DNA from 4 places in the Ensifer sp. genome. Region 1 is predicted to be linked to each of the others. Evidence: predicted binding sites of a transcription regulator. Region 1 holds the regulator's gene; each other region holds the start of a gene.
The links. Region 1 encodes LexA, which represses DNA repair genes until DNA is damaged. Its sites were predicted from a motif close to TGTTCNNNNTGTGTTCNG; they were not measured.
Positions count from the first base shown of each region.

Region 2: RTP54_RS22420 (ATP-dependent helicase) is a predicted target of LexA. The motif match lies at 1,501-1,518, and genes of this name have one in related genera.
Region 3: recA (recombinase RecA) is a predicted target of LexA. The motif match lies at 1,603-1,620, and genes of this name have one in related genera.
Region 4: RTP54_RS01400 (YifB family Mg chelatase-like AAA ATPase) is a predicted target of LexA. The motif match lies at 1,540-1,557, and genes of this name have one in related genera.

Region 1 covers NZ_DALZXU010000001.1:1,751,709-1,754,818, reverse strand. Annotated here, with positions in the region: gene RTP54_RS08580 (hypothetical protein) at 187-555, shown strand; gene lexA (transcriptional repressor LexA) at 1,017-1,730, shown strand; gene RTP54_RS08570 (hypothetical protein) at 1,848-2,180, opposite strand; gene RTP54_RS08565 (hypothetical protein) at 2,759-2,905, shown strand.
Region 2 covers NZ_DALZXU010000006.1:60,226-63,335, forward strand. Annotated here, with positions in the region: gene RTP54_RS22420 (ATP-dependent helicase) at 1-1,382, opposite strand, end outside; gene RTP54_RS22425 (helix-turn-helix domain-containing protein) at 1,599-2,123, opposite strand; gene RTP54_RS22430 (NAD-binding protein) at 2,148-3,110, opposite strand, start outside.
Region 3 covers NZ_DALZXU010000001.1:1,894,092-1,897,201, forward strand. Annotated here, with positions in the region: gene alaS (alanine--tRNA ligase) at 1-227, opposite strand, end outside; gene recA (recombinase RecA) at 456-1,544, opposite strand; gene RTP54_RS09240 (carbohydrate kinase family protein) at 1,784-2,731, shown strand; gene RTP54_RS09245 (pseudouridine-5'-phosphate glycosidase) at 2,763-3,110, shown strand, end outside.
Region 4 covers NZ_DALZXU010000001.1:278,581-281,690, forward strand. Annotated here, with positions in the region: gene RTP54_RS01390 (endonuclease/exonuclease/phosphatase family protein) at 1-356, shown strand, start outside; gene gshB (glutathione synthase) at 523-1,470, shown strand; gene RTP54_RS01400 (YifB family Mg chelatase-like AAA ATPase) at 1,645-3,110, shown strand, end outside.

The sequences.
Region 1 (3,110 bases):
CTGCGCGAGGGGCAAGCGGCCTGCGCCGATCACGCTTCGTGCGCTTGCCCCCACCGGAACAATCGCAGCACGGCATCGCAGACCGGTCCGTTCGTCGCGAGGAAATGTGCTCTGAATGCCACAACTCGAAGCGCCGTTATCGACCTTCTCAAAGAACTGTTGAACACGCCTGGCTGCGCGGCATGCTTGCTGGACTTCGGAACGAAAGCGCGGTTCACATCGTTAACCAATCTACCGGCTTCACTCCTCATCTTTCGGACGTTCATCGTGCTCGCAGCCTTGCTCATTGCTTCGATTATCGCATCGCCAAACATCGCCCTCAGTGCAGCGACGGTCGATGACCTGCAGGCCGATTTCGAATCTGCAGTCCCTTGCCAGCAGATCGATGGTCGCAACGTCTGGAAGGGTGCGATCGCCTACTACATCCAGTCCTTCGTCTTCGAGGGGGACACACCCGTGGCGACTGATGCCGCGGACGCCGTGTTGCCACAGGACAATTCAGCTGAAACCGTCAAGGAATTCGAAGACGCCTGCTCTGCCACGCGACCGGCCTGAGGCACGCGACTTTCATCGCGTGGCGAGCGTGCCGACGAACTTACGTCCAGATCCCCCCGTCGGCGTCGGTACAGCCATGGGGCGGAATCACCGTGCCACAGGCCAACTTTGGCCGCGCGCCACCCACTGATCGATCAGGCACCGAATCGCTGCACTCCAGACGATGCCAACCGCGTCGAACGGTCTTCCGACGGTATCGACATATTGGTATCAACCGAAACCGGGGCCCACTATCGCAGCGACCACGTTCACGATCGGCGACAGGACCCGAATCAATTCCTGCATCGCAACCTTACTCCGTGCGCCGCGGCCCGTGGCAGCACAGAGCCTCGCGATCGCCGGCTCCAGCCAATTCCGCGTCGACAGCCGCAGCATTCACCAAATTTTAGGCACTTGCGGAACACATATGGAACAGATAGTGTCTGTTCTTGATTTGTTTCACGCTTCTGGAGCGACTGGCCATGCTGACCCGCAAGCAACAGGAATTGCTTCTCTTCATCCACGAACGAATGAGGGAGTCCGGTGTACCGCCATCCTTCGACGAGATGAAGGATGCTTTGGACCTGGCATCCAAGTCGGGCATTCACCGGCTGATCACGGCGCTCGAAGAGCGCGGCTTCATCCGACGGCTGCCGAACCGCGCACGCGCACTTGAGGTCATCAAGCTGCCTGAAGCCTATGCGGCGAACACACAGCCCCGTCGCGGCTTTTCGCCGAGCGTCATCGAAGGCAGCCTCGGCAAGCCCCCCGCCCCAGCTCCGGCTAAGGCACCACCCGTTGCCGACAACAGCTCGGTGTCGGTGCCGGTCATGGGTCGCATCGCCGCCGGCGTGCCGATCTCGGCCATACAGAACAACACCCACGACATCTCCGTTCCGCTCGACATGATCGGTACCGGCGATCACTACGCTCTCGAGGTAAAGGGCGATTCGATGATCGAGGCAGGGATCTTCGACGGCGATACCGTGATCATTCGCAACGCGACGACTGCCAACCCCGGTGACATCATCGTTGCCCTCGTCGACGACGAGGAAGCGACCTTGAAGCGCTTTCGTCGCAAGGGCGCGTCGATTGCGCTGGAGGCCGCAAATCCGGCCTACGAGACACGAATTTTTGGACCCGACCGCGTCAAGATACAGGGCAAGCTGGTCGGCTTGATCCGCCGCTACCATTAGGCCCGAATGGCGCTTTGCGCCGTCATCGCCACCGTTCTCCCGAATGCGAACGTCTCGCCACCCCTGGGGTAGCGAGACGCCGGATATCCATCCGAGCGCTTGCGCGCTTGCGGATTCTTATTCGTGGATGGAGTACTCGCCGAGCTCGCAGAGGTCCTGCGTGTCTTCGGTCGTGTCGAGACCCGAACCTTCCTCGAACTCGAAGCGCATGTCGTACTTACAGACGTCGCGTCCGTCGGCGATGGTAATTTCCATGCTCTCGCCGGGATTGAGCACTTGCCGTCCAAAGACATCGTCCTCCCACTGGTCGACGCCAACAGGCGATGTGTAGAAGTTCGTCAAAACAGCCTTCGTCTTGTTCTTGAGCTGAAAGACGAGATCCTCGGCGCTTGCAGCGCTCGTCGTTGCAGCAAGAAGAGCAAGTGCGGTCAGGGCGATCTTACATTTCATTTTATGTCATTTCCTCCATTGTCGGCTTTGTTTGACACCACCTATACGGGTCGCATCGACGGAATATTCATTCCCGTTACCGTCTAGAGACAATATTTTTTCCGGTGACAAGAGCTGCGTCACAACCATTTCCGGGTCGGTCATGTAACGGCAGCAACGGCGAACGGCGACAAGTCGCACGATGGCGTCCGGAAATGGTTTGATATTGATTTTACTCAATTTAAACTTTGGTTGGCGACGTGGCGAAGGCGACGCCTGTCACTTCCGAAAACGGCGCGTCGAGCGGCCCGACGTCACGGAACCAGTGGAAGCTTGCCATGCAGCGATCAGCCGGCCTTCGCGGCGTTAGCAGCGAAAACCGCCTTCCATCCATCCTGGCCCGCAGACACTTCCTGACGTTCGTTTCCATGTCAGATGGCGGTTGATCGGTTCTGGGTCGTTCGTATCGCAGGACAGCCGCGACACGTCGCACACTGCCGCCTCGGCCTTTGCCCGGCCTCAATCGACGGACGTGCCGTTGCCTTTCGCCGTTCGCGGCCTAACTACCCCCTCCCATGCCCCATGAGAGGAACTGCTGAATGAACCGAAATGGCCTTTATCTCGTCATCGCCGCCCTTGCCGTGGCCGTCGTCGGGCTCGGCGTCTATGCCTATCGCGAAGAAACGAAACCGGCCGGTGTCGAAATCAAGATTGGCCAGGACGGGGTTTCCGTTCAGGAGAATTGAACCACGGCCTCAATTGACCGACAGGCGAGCGAGTGCGGGCATTCATTGCCGCATCGTGGCGCTTGCCACAATCGGTCCCGTTCGATGGAAGGTGGTCGCCCGCAGTCGAGCGACCTTCTACGCCCGACAGTCGCGATGCCGATCCGGTTCGCGACGGCATACGGTTGGAAATGCGCGCGACCGTTCATTGCGGGCGGCTTATTGG
Region 2 (3,110 bases), on a different contig from region 1:
AGCGCCGTCAGCGGTTCCGGATCTGCGGCAATCGCGTCTAGGATCTTGCCGGCCGTCTGCGGCCCGACACCCGGGATCATGTGCAGGAGGCGAAAGCCGGCGACCCGGTCGCGCGGATTCTGGGCAAATCTCAGCACCGCCAGCATGTCTTTGACATGGGCGCTGTCGAGAAATTTCAGCCCTCCGAATTTGACGAAGGGGATGTTGCGCCGGGTCAATTCCACCTCGAGCGGTCCGCTGTGGCTGGACGTGCGAAACAGCACCGCCTGCTGCTTCAGCGTCATGCCGACCTCGCGGTTTTCCAGCACCTTCTCGACGATGTAGCGCGCCTGGTCGGCTTCATCGGCGACCGCCAGCAGTTTCGGCCGTTCCGTCGATTGCCGCTCGGTCCAGAGGTTCTTGGTGAAGCGCTCGCGGGCGAGGTCGATGACGCCATTGGCGGCGGCGAGGATCGTCTGGGTGGAACGATAGTTTCGATCGAGCGTGATGACGTCGGCCGGCGGGGTGAAGGTGCCCGGAAAATCCAGGATGTTGCGCACGGTCGCCGCCCGGAACGAATAGATCGACTGGGCATCGTCACCGACAACCGTCAGCCCCCGGCCTCCCGGCTTCAAAGCCATCAGCACCGAGGATTGCAGGCGGTTGGTATCCTGATACTCGTCGACCAGCACATGGTCGAAGCGGCCGCCGATGTCATCTGCGAGTTCCGGCACGCTGACGGTCTGCGCCCAATAGAGCAAGAGGTCGTCGTAATCGAGCACGTTTTGCGCCTGCTTTGCCTCGACATAACAGGCAAACAACTGCTTCAGTTGCTCTTCCCAGCTGGAAACCCAGGGGTAGTGCGCGCGCAAGACCTCGCCGAGCGGCGTCTCGGAGTTGACGGCACGCGAGTAGATCGACAGGCAGGTGCCTTTGGTCGGAAACCGGGTCTCGGTCTTCGACAGGCCAAGTTCGTGCCGCACAAGGTTCATCAGGTCGGCGCTGTCTTCCCGGTCGTGGATGGTGAAATCGACGTTGAGCCCGATCTGCTCGGCGTAGATGCGCAAGAGGCGCGCGCCGATGCCATGGAAGGTGCCAGCCCAGGTTAGCGCGTCGGTGGCAACGGCAGCGTTTGCGCCCAGCACCTGGGCGCAGATGCGCTCGACCCTTCGTGCCATTTCGGACGCTGCCCTGCGTGAAAACGTCATCAGCAGAATGCGGCGCGGATCGGCGCCGTTGACGATGAGGTGAGCGACGCGATGGGCAAGCGTATTGGTCTTGCCGGAGCCTGCGCCCGCTATGATCAGCAGCGGCCCGGCGATGGTTTCGCCCGGCGCGGTGACGCCAAATTCGACGGCGTCGCGCTGCCGGTCGTTCAATTTTTCCAGATAGGCCGCCGCCACGCCGAAGTCCCCGGTAAGTCCCTGCAGATGCTGCCCCTTGCGCCGAGCACCGGCGCAAACGCCCGTCGCTCCGGGCAATGCCGAGGCATCCCCGCGCTTGAGATCGTGATTCACGGCGGGGAACGAATAAGGAACATATCAGCCGAAGATCATATTGCAAAGGCCCGATTGGCTTTGCCGCAGCCGCAGCGTCTTCGGACGAAAGCCGTTCAGCGCTCAGGTCGCAAGCGAGATTCCGTGCCGGTTGGCCACTGCGGCAACAGAGGGACGCTCGCCGGGGGCGGGGTCGCTCAAGTGGCGAAGGCCGATACCGCGCAATTCATCGACGAAGGACTGTACCGCGGCGTCTTCGGCGGGCCGGCCGAGCCGGGTGGCGACGACGCGCACAAGCTGGGCCAGATGGGCGTGCAGAACCGCCTGCAGCTCTCGATCGTCGTCGATTTCGAGCAGGATCGCCAGGAGAAAACGCATGCGTCCACGGTCGAACACCAGCGTTGACAGCATGGCCTCGACGGACGACGCGTCCGCCTGCGTCTGCCCTGCGGCACGCGAATGGGATGCGTCAAGCAGGGCGATGAACAGGTCGGCCTTGCGCGGGAAATAGTAGGTGAGGTGCGATTGCCGCAGGCCCGTCGCCTTGGCGATCTTCGGCTGGGTCAGCGCCTTCATGCCCTGCGCCTCGATGATGTCGAGCGCTGCATCGAGAATGCGCTGGCGGGTTGTGTTGTCAGGTTTGGCCATGACCTCTCTTTCCTTAGCCGAGTTCTAGCTCATAAAAGGCGCCGGGCAAGGGTCATCGCCAAGATGGATGATGCCGCCCTCCTCGCCAAGCGGTGCGACGAATGTGCCGAGCGACATCAGCCCCTCCAGGTGATGGACCCCCGCTGGAGGGCGAGCGGACAGAGCGTGTTCGACGGTGACGGCGGCGATGAGAGCGGTGATTTCAGCTTCGTGCTGCCCTTCGAAGTGGGCGGTGATCGCATGCGGCATGCCATTTCGACTGCCCGACACGACGATGGACAATGCCGCGCGTTTGGATCCGAAGCGCAGCCGCGACAGTATTCTGGTCAAGGTCGGCACCCATGCGCTCCGGCCGCGCAACAGCGGCAAGGCACGAAACAACAGACGGCTGATCGCAGCCGGACAGAAGGTCAGATAGGTCGCCACGTCGGGGATCGGGAGTGTACGACGAAGCACATGCTGGTCGGCGAAATCGAAGGCCAGGGCCGGATGGTTCGTTGCCTTTGCGCCGAACGGGAGTTCGACAAGTTCGGTTGACCGCCCTGGATCGACGATCCCCTTGAGCGTCCAGGCGATCGCCGCGGGACCGTGATCGTCGCCCAGCCCCAGCATGATGCCGATGGTGGCGCGGTGCACCTGATGCAGCCGCGCGGCGCAGGCCTTGACCATCAGATTGGTGAGGCCTGGCGCGAAGCCGACGGAAAGAATGGCGCAGCCGTCGTTTGTCTTCGCAAGGTCCTCCAACTGTTCGACCTTTCTGAAGAAGGCGTCGGTGGCGGTCACGTCGATATAGAGGATGCCTCGGGAGAGGGCGAAGGCGGCAAAGGCGACCTCATCCTGATCGATGCAGACCACGACCGTGTCGATGTCGGCAAGGGCGGCCTGCCAGCCGGCCGGATCTGACAGGTCTACGCTGCGCGCCGTGCAACCGAGCTTTGCTGCGGCTTTTCGGCCCTTGTCACAACTTCTGCCGGCGATGACGACCGT
Region 3 (3,110 bases), 140 kb from region 1:
TCGTTATGCTTGCCGCCGGCGCGCACGCATTTCTGCGCGGTCACGGCCGTCGAATAGGGACGCTGCTCGAGCCCGGTGAAGACGTTCTTGAACTGCACCATGCCGGCATTGGTGAACATCAGCGTCGGGTCGTTGCGCGGCACCAACGGGCTCGACGACACCACCTCGTGACCATTTCTGCGGAAATAGTCGAGAAACGTCGACCGGATTTCATTCACGCCGCTCATCTTGCGTCCTATCTGTGCACCAATTCAGGCCCAAGCCCCGGCATTTGCCGCGCCCCTTGCCGTTGTCCTTCAACCCCGCAGCCGTCCCTGACGGCTACGCCCTCCAACGCCCACGGCCGCCGGAACCACAGGCTTTTATCGTTCGCGTATCATGCTGTCCAGACGGCAGCAAAAAACCGGCCGCCATAGAAGGCGACCGGTTTTGAACGCACACGCTTGGCGTGACAATTATGCTTCGGCAGCGTCGTCGCCGTCGTCCGCTTCCGGACCACCGTTCTCCAGGAAACGGTCGGCGATCAGGCCAGCGTTCTGGCGCAGAGCCGTCTCGATCTCGCGTGCCAGGTCCGGATTGTCCCTAAGGAACGACTTGGCGTTTTCGCGGCCCTGGCCGAGGCGCTGGCTGTTATAGGAGAACCAGGCGCCCGACTTCTCGACGAGGCCGGCCTTGACGCCGAGATCGACGAGTTCGCCGGTCTTGGAGACACCTTCGCCATACATGATGTCGAATTCGACCTGCTTGAAGGGAGGCGCCATCTTGTTCTTGACGACCTTGACGCGGGTCTGGTTGCCGACGACCTCTTCGCGCTCCTTGACGGAACCGATGCGGCGGATGTCGAGGCGAACCGAAGCGTAGAATTTCAGCGCGTTGCCGCCGGTCGTCGTTTCCGGCGAACCGAACATGACGCCGATCTTCATGCGGATCTGGTTGATGAAGACGACCATGCAGTTGGACTTCGAGATCGAGGCAGTCAGCTTGCGCAGCGCCTGGCTCATCAGGCGGGCCTGCATGCCCGGCAGGCTGTCGCCCATTTCGCCTTCGATTTCGGCGCGTGGCACGAGTGCGGCGACCGAGTCGATGACGAGAACGTCGATCGCTCCGGAGCGGACCAGCGTGTCGGTGATTTCAAGCGCCTGTTCGCCGGTGTCGGGCTGCGAGATCAGCAGGTTTTCGAGGTCGACACCCAGCTTGCGCGCATAAACCGGGTCGAGTGCGTGTTCGGCGTCGACGAAGGCGCAGATGCCGCCCTTCTTCTGTGCTTCGGCGATCGTCTGCAATGCAAGCGTCGTCTTGCCCGAGCTTTCCGGGCCGTAGATCTCGATGATGCGACCCTTCGGCAGGCCGCCAATGCCGAGTGCGATGTCGAGGCTGAGAGAGCCGGTCGAAACCGTCTCGATCTCGATGATGCTGTCCTTCCCACCGAGCTTCATGATCGATCCCTTGCCGAACGACCGTTCGATCTGGGAAAGTGCCGCTTCAAGTGCCTTGCTTTTATCCACCGATTTGTCCTCTACGAGCCGCAAAGAGTTTTGTGCCATTTCGTCCACCTTTAGGTTATTGAAGCTACTGAGGCAATGAAGCCGCCGCACGAGTTTTTGTACATGTTTTGTTCCTGTTTTGCAATAGCCGAACAAGACATTGTAAAATATGGGTAATTCGAATTGCGTTCGATTCATGTTCACGCTTTGGGGCGTGATTTTTCCAGCATCGCGCTGCGGGCCTGGAAACGATGAACAGTCCCGATCCGATTCGCCCGAGAGACAGCAGAGGAAGATTCATGACGGAAGGCGAAATCGCCGTCTTTGGCGGGGCCCACATCGATCGGCGCGGACGCATCGCGGGCGCGACGGCGCCCGGGTCCAGCAATCCCGGCTCCTGGTTTGAAGAGGCCGGAGGCGGTGGATTCAATGCTGCGCGCAACCTGGCGCGGCTGGGGCATAGCGTCAGAATGATCAGCACGCGCGGCGGTGACGCCGCCGGCGAGATGGTCACTGCGGCCGCCGCCGCGGCCGGCGTCATCGACACGCCCCTCACCTTTCTTGACCGCCAGACGCCGAGCTACACTGCGATCATCGAGAGTGACGGCAATCTTGTGATCGCGCTTGCCGACATGGACCTATACCGGCTGTTCTCGCCGCGACAGTTGCAGCGGCGCGCATTGCGTGAGGCCATCGCCGACAGCCGGCTGGTGCTGACGGACGCCAACCTGCCGGAGGAAACGATTGCAGCCCTCGTCGATCGCGCCTCCACCGACGGGCGCATCGTCGCCGGCATCGCCGTTTCGCCGGCAAAGGTCGTCCGCTTTCAGCAAAGCCTAGCCAAGGTCAGCTACCTGTTCATGAACGAGGCCGAGGCACGGGCGCTGACTGGCAAGGATTGCCCGGATGCCGAGGGCTGGCCGCCGCTTCTGCGCGCAGCCGGCCTCAATGGCGGTGTCGTTACCCGCGGCGGCCGGGCGGTCGTCGCCTTCGATCGAGAAACGGTGTGCGTCGCGACACCGCCGGCACTGCCGGAACTTGCCGATGTCACCGGCGCCGGCGATGCCCTGGCGTCGGGCTTCCTCACCGCCCGCCTTTCCGGGCGCGGGCTTGATGAATGCCTGAGGCAAGGTATCGCTGCGGCGGGTATCACCCTGCGCTCGCCTCTGGCGGCCTCGGAACAAATGTCGCAGGCCAATCTTGAACAGGCACTGGCCCTTGTGCCGGCGCCTCAAATGCTGGCATGAACGCCGCCAGCCGAACTCCCAAGGAAAAACCATGACCAAACCCGCTTCCCCTTTCCTGCCGATGGAATATTCCGACGAGGTTGCAGCCGCCAAGGCGCGTGGCGCGCCGATCGTGGCACTGGAATCGACCATCATCACCCATGGCATGCCCTATCCGGGCAACCTCAACATGGCCCGCAGCGTCGAGGCGATCATCCGCGATCAGGGTGCCGTCCCGGCGACCATCGCCGTCATCCATGGTGTCCTGCACATCGGCCTTGACGACGCCAAGCTCGAAGAGCTTGCAAAGACCGAAGGAGCGATGAAGGTCTCGCGGGCCGATCTCGCCTTTGCGATCGCCGAGCGCCGCACCGGCGCGACCACCGTCGCCGCCACGATG
Region 4 (3,110 bases), 1.5 Mb from region 1:
GCGAACGGCAGGTCAGGGAATTGATCGACACTCTGGATGAGGCATTCCCCGGTTTGCCTGTCCTGATCGGCGGCGATCTCAACACCGGCAATCATGCCGGTGGCGATTTCGAGGCCGAAGGGCTGTTTGCCATGAGTGCGGCGCGTGGCTTCAGCCGTCATGGCGGGCCGCTTGCGGAAATGACCACCCGTCCCAGCCTGATCACGCGTTGGCCGGAGCGGGCGATGAAGCTCGACTGGTTCCTGTCGCGCGGCTTGAAGATCGGCGAAAGCCGGATCATTTCGTCGCTCGATCCGACGGGCCGTCCGCTGTCGGACCATCATCTCATCACCTGCCTCGTCGAGGGCTTCGAGTAGCCTTGCCTAAGGCGGGTCCGCATTCTACATGTTGCGGGCTCTTTTAGAGCGGGCCGAAGCAAGCCGCGTGCGAGCTTTTGCGCGGGCCCCGCTCTAAGCTATTAGAATCGATCAAGATCCCGGACGCGTCGACTGCGCGTCATCGGGATCCAGCGGGGACGGGAAGATGGCGAAAATCATCAATGTCGGGGTCCAGATGGACCATGTGTCGGGCATCAATATCGCGGGCGATTCCACCTTCGCGATGAGCCTCGAGGCTCAGACCCGCGGCTACCGGCTCTTCCACTACACCCCCGAAAAGCTCTCCTTGCGCGACGGCAAGGTCATCGCGACCGCACAGCAGATGACGCTGCGCGACGTCAAGGGTGATCACTTCACGCTTGGCGAGCCGGAACGGCTCGACCTTTCGACCATGGACGTGATCCTTCTGCGCCAGGATCCGCCCTTCGACATGGCTTATATCACCTCAACGCATCTGCTTGAGCGCCTGCATCCGAAGACGCTTGTCGTCAATGATCCCGCCTGGGTGCGCAACTCGCCGGAAAAGATCTTCGTCACCGAATTCGCCGATCTGATGCCGAAGACGCTGATCACCCGCGATGCCGCCGAGATCGCACGCTTCCGCGAAGAGATGGGCGACATCATCCTGAAGCCGCTTTACGGCAATGGCGGCGCCGGTGTGTTCCACTCGGCTCGCGACGACCGCAACATGTCCTCGCTCTTGGAAATGTTCGGCCAGATGTTCCGCGAACCCTTCATCGCGCAGGAATACCTGCCGGCAGTGCGCAAGGGCGACAAGCGCATCCTGCTCGTCGACGGCGAGCCGGTCGGCGCCATCAACCGCGTGCCGGCCGAACACGACGCCCGCTCCAACATGCATGCCGGCGGCCGGCCCGAGCCGACCGAACTGACGGCGCGCGAAAAGGAAATCTGCGCCCGCATCGCCCCGGCGCTGAGGGAGCGCGGCTTCCTCTTCGTCGGCATCGACGTCATCGGCGACTACATGACCGAGATCAACGTGACGTCACCGACCGGCATCCGCGAAGTCAAGAAGTTCGGCGGCGCCGACGTCGCGAGCCTGCTGTGGGATGCGATCGAGCGCAAGCGCGCCTGATACCGACCGCCCAAGACCGCGTTGCCGTCGCAAATCGCCGCCATCCGAGGCTGGTGGCGATCGGCGAGATGTTCTGTCATTGTTCTTGTTTTTGTGCGCATTCCGTGCAAGATTTTCCGCTGCGACCGGTAGGGTTGCGGCGGCGCGGCGGCCGCCCTTGTCGAAGAGGCGGTCATGGTTGCACGCGTCAGTACGGTGGCATTCCAGGGAATTGAAGGTGTTCCGGTCGACGTTCAGGTAATGGTCGCGCCCGGCCGGGTCGGCATGCAGATCGTCGGCCTGCCCGACAAGGCCGTCGCCGAAAGCCGCGAGCGCGTGCAGGCAGCGCTTCACGCGTCAGGTCTGGCGCTACCGGCCAAGAAAGTTACGGTCAATCTCGCGCCTGCCGATCTGCCGAAGGAAGGCAGCCATTTCGATCTGGCGATCGCGCTCGGGCTGATGGCCGCACTCGGCGCCATCCCCGGCGATGCGCTTGCCGGCTATGTGGTGATCGGCGAGCTCAATCTCGATGGCACCGTCGCAGCCGTCGCCGGCGCGCTACCGGCGGCGATCGGCGCCAATGCGCTGGGCAAGGGGTTGATCTGCCCGGCCGAAAGCGGACCGGAGGCGGCATGGGCCGGCGCCGAGATCGATATTCTCGCACCCCGCAGCCTGATCGCCATCGCCAACCATTTCCGCGGCACGCAGGTGCTCTCGCGGCCGGAACCGGCCATTCGTGCCGGTGCCGTCGACCTGCCCGACCTGGCCGATATCAAGGGACAGGAGAGCGCCAAGCGGGCGCTCGAAGTGGCCGCCGCCGGCAACCACAATCTCCTGATGATCGGCCCGCCCGGTTCGGGCAAGTCGATGCTGGCCTCGCGCCTGCCGTCGATCCTGCCGCCGTTGACGCCGGCCGAACTGCTCGAAGTCTCGATGATCCACTCGATTGCCGGGCAATTGCCGGGCGGAAAACTGTCTGACCGGCGACCGTTCCGCACGCCGCACCATTCCGCCACCATGGCGGCGATGATCGGCGGCGGTCTGCGCGCCAGGCCCGGTGAGGCGTCGCTTGCCCACAACGGCGTGCTGTTTCTCGACGAGTTTCCCGAGTTCACGCCGCAGGTGCTCGATGCGTTGCGCCAACCGCTGGAGACGGCCGAGTGCATCATTGCCCGCGCCAATCACCGGGTCAGCTATCCCGCGGCAATCCAGCTGGTGGCGGCAATGAACCCGTGCCGGTGCGGCATGGCCGGCGAGCCCGGCCGGTCATGCGCGCGCGGCCCGCGCTGCATGAGCGACTATCAGGCGCGCATCTCCGGTCCGCTGATGGACCGGATCGATCTGCGCATCGACGTGCCCGCCGTCAGCGCCGCTGACCTGATCCGGCCTATGGCGGCCGAGGCAAGCGCTGCCGTTGCCAAACGCGTCGCCCGCGCCCGTGCGCTGCAGATCGATCGGTTCGCGGCGCTCGGCAGCCGCGGAGCCACCAGCAACGCCCGCTGCTCGACGGCGATGATCGAGCGCATCGCCGCGCCCGATGCTGCCGGACTGCAGCTACTGCGCGATGCGGCCGAGAAGCTGAAGTTTTCAGCGCGCGGCTATCACCGCGTGTTGAAGGTCGCGCGCACGCTTGCCGATCTCGAGGGGGTGGCGACAGTCGG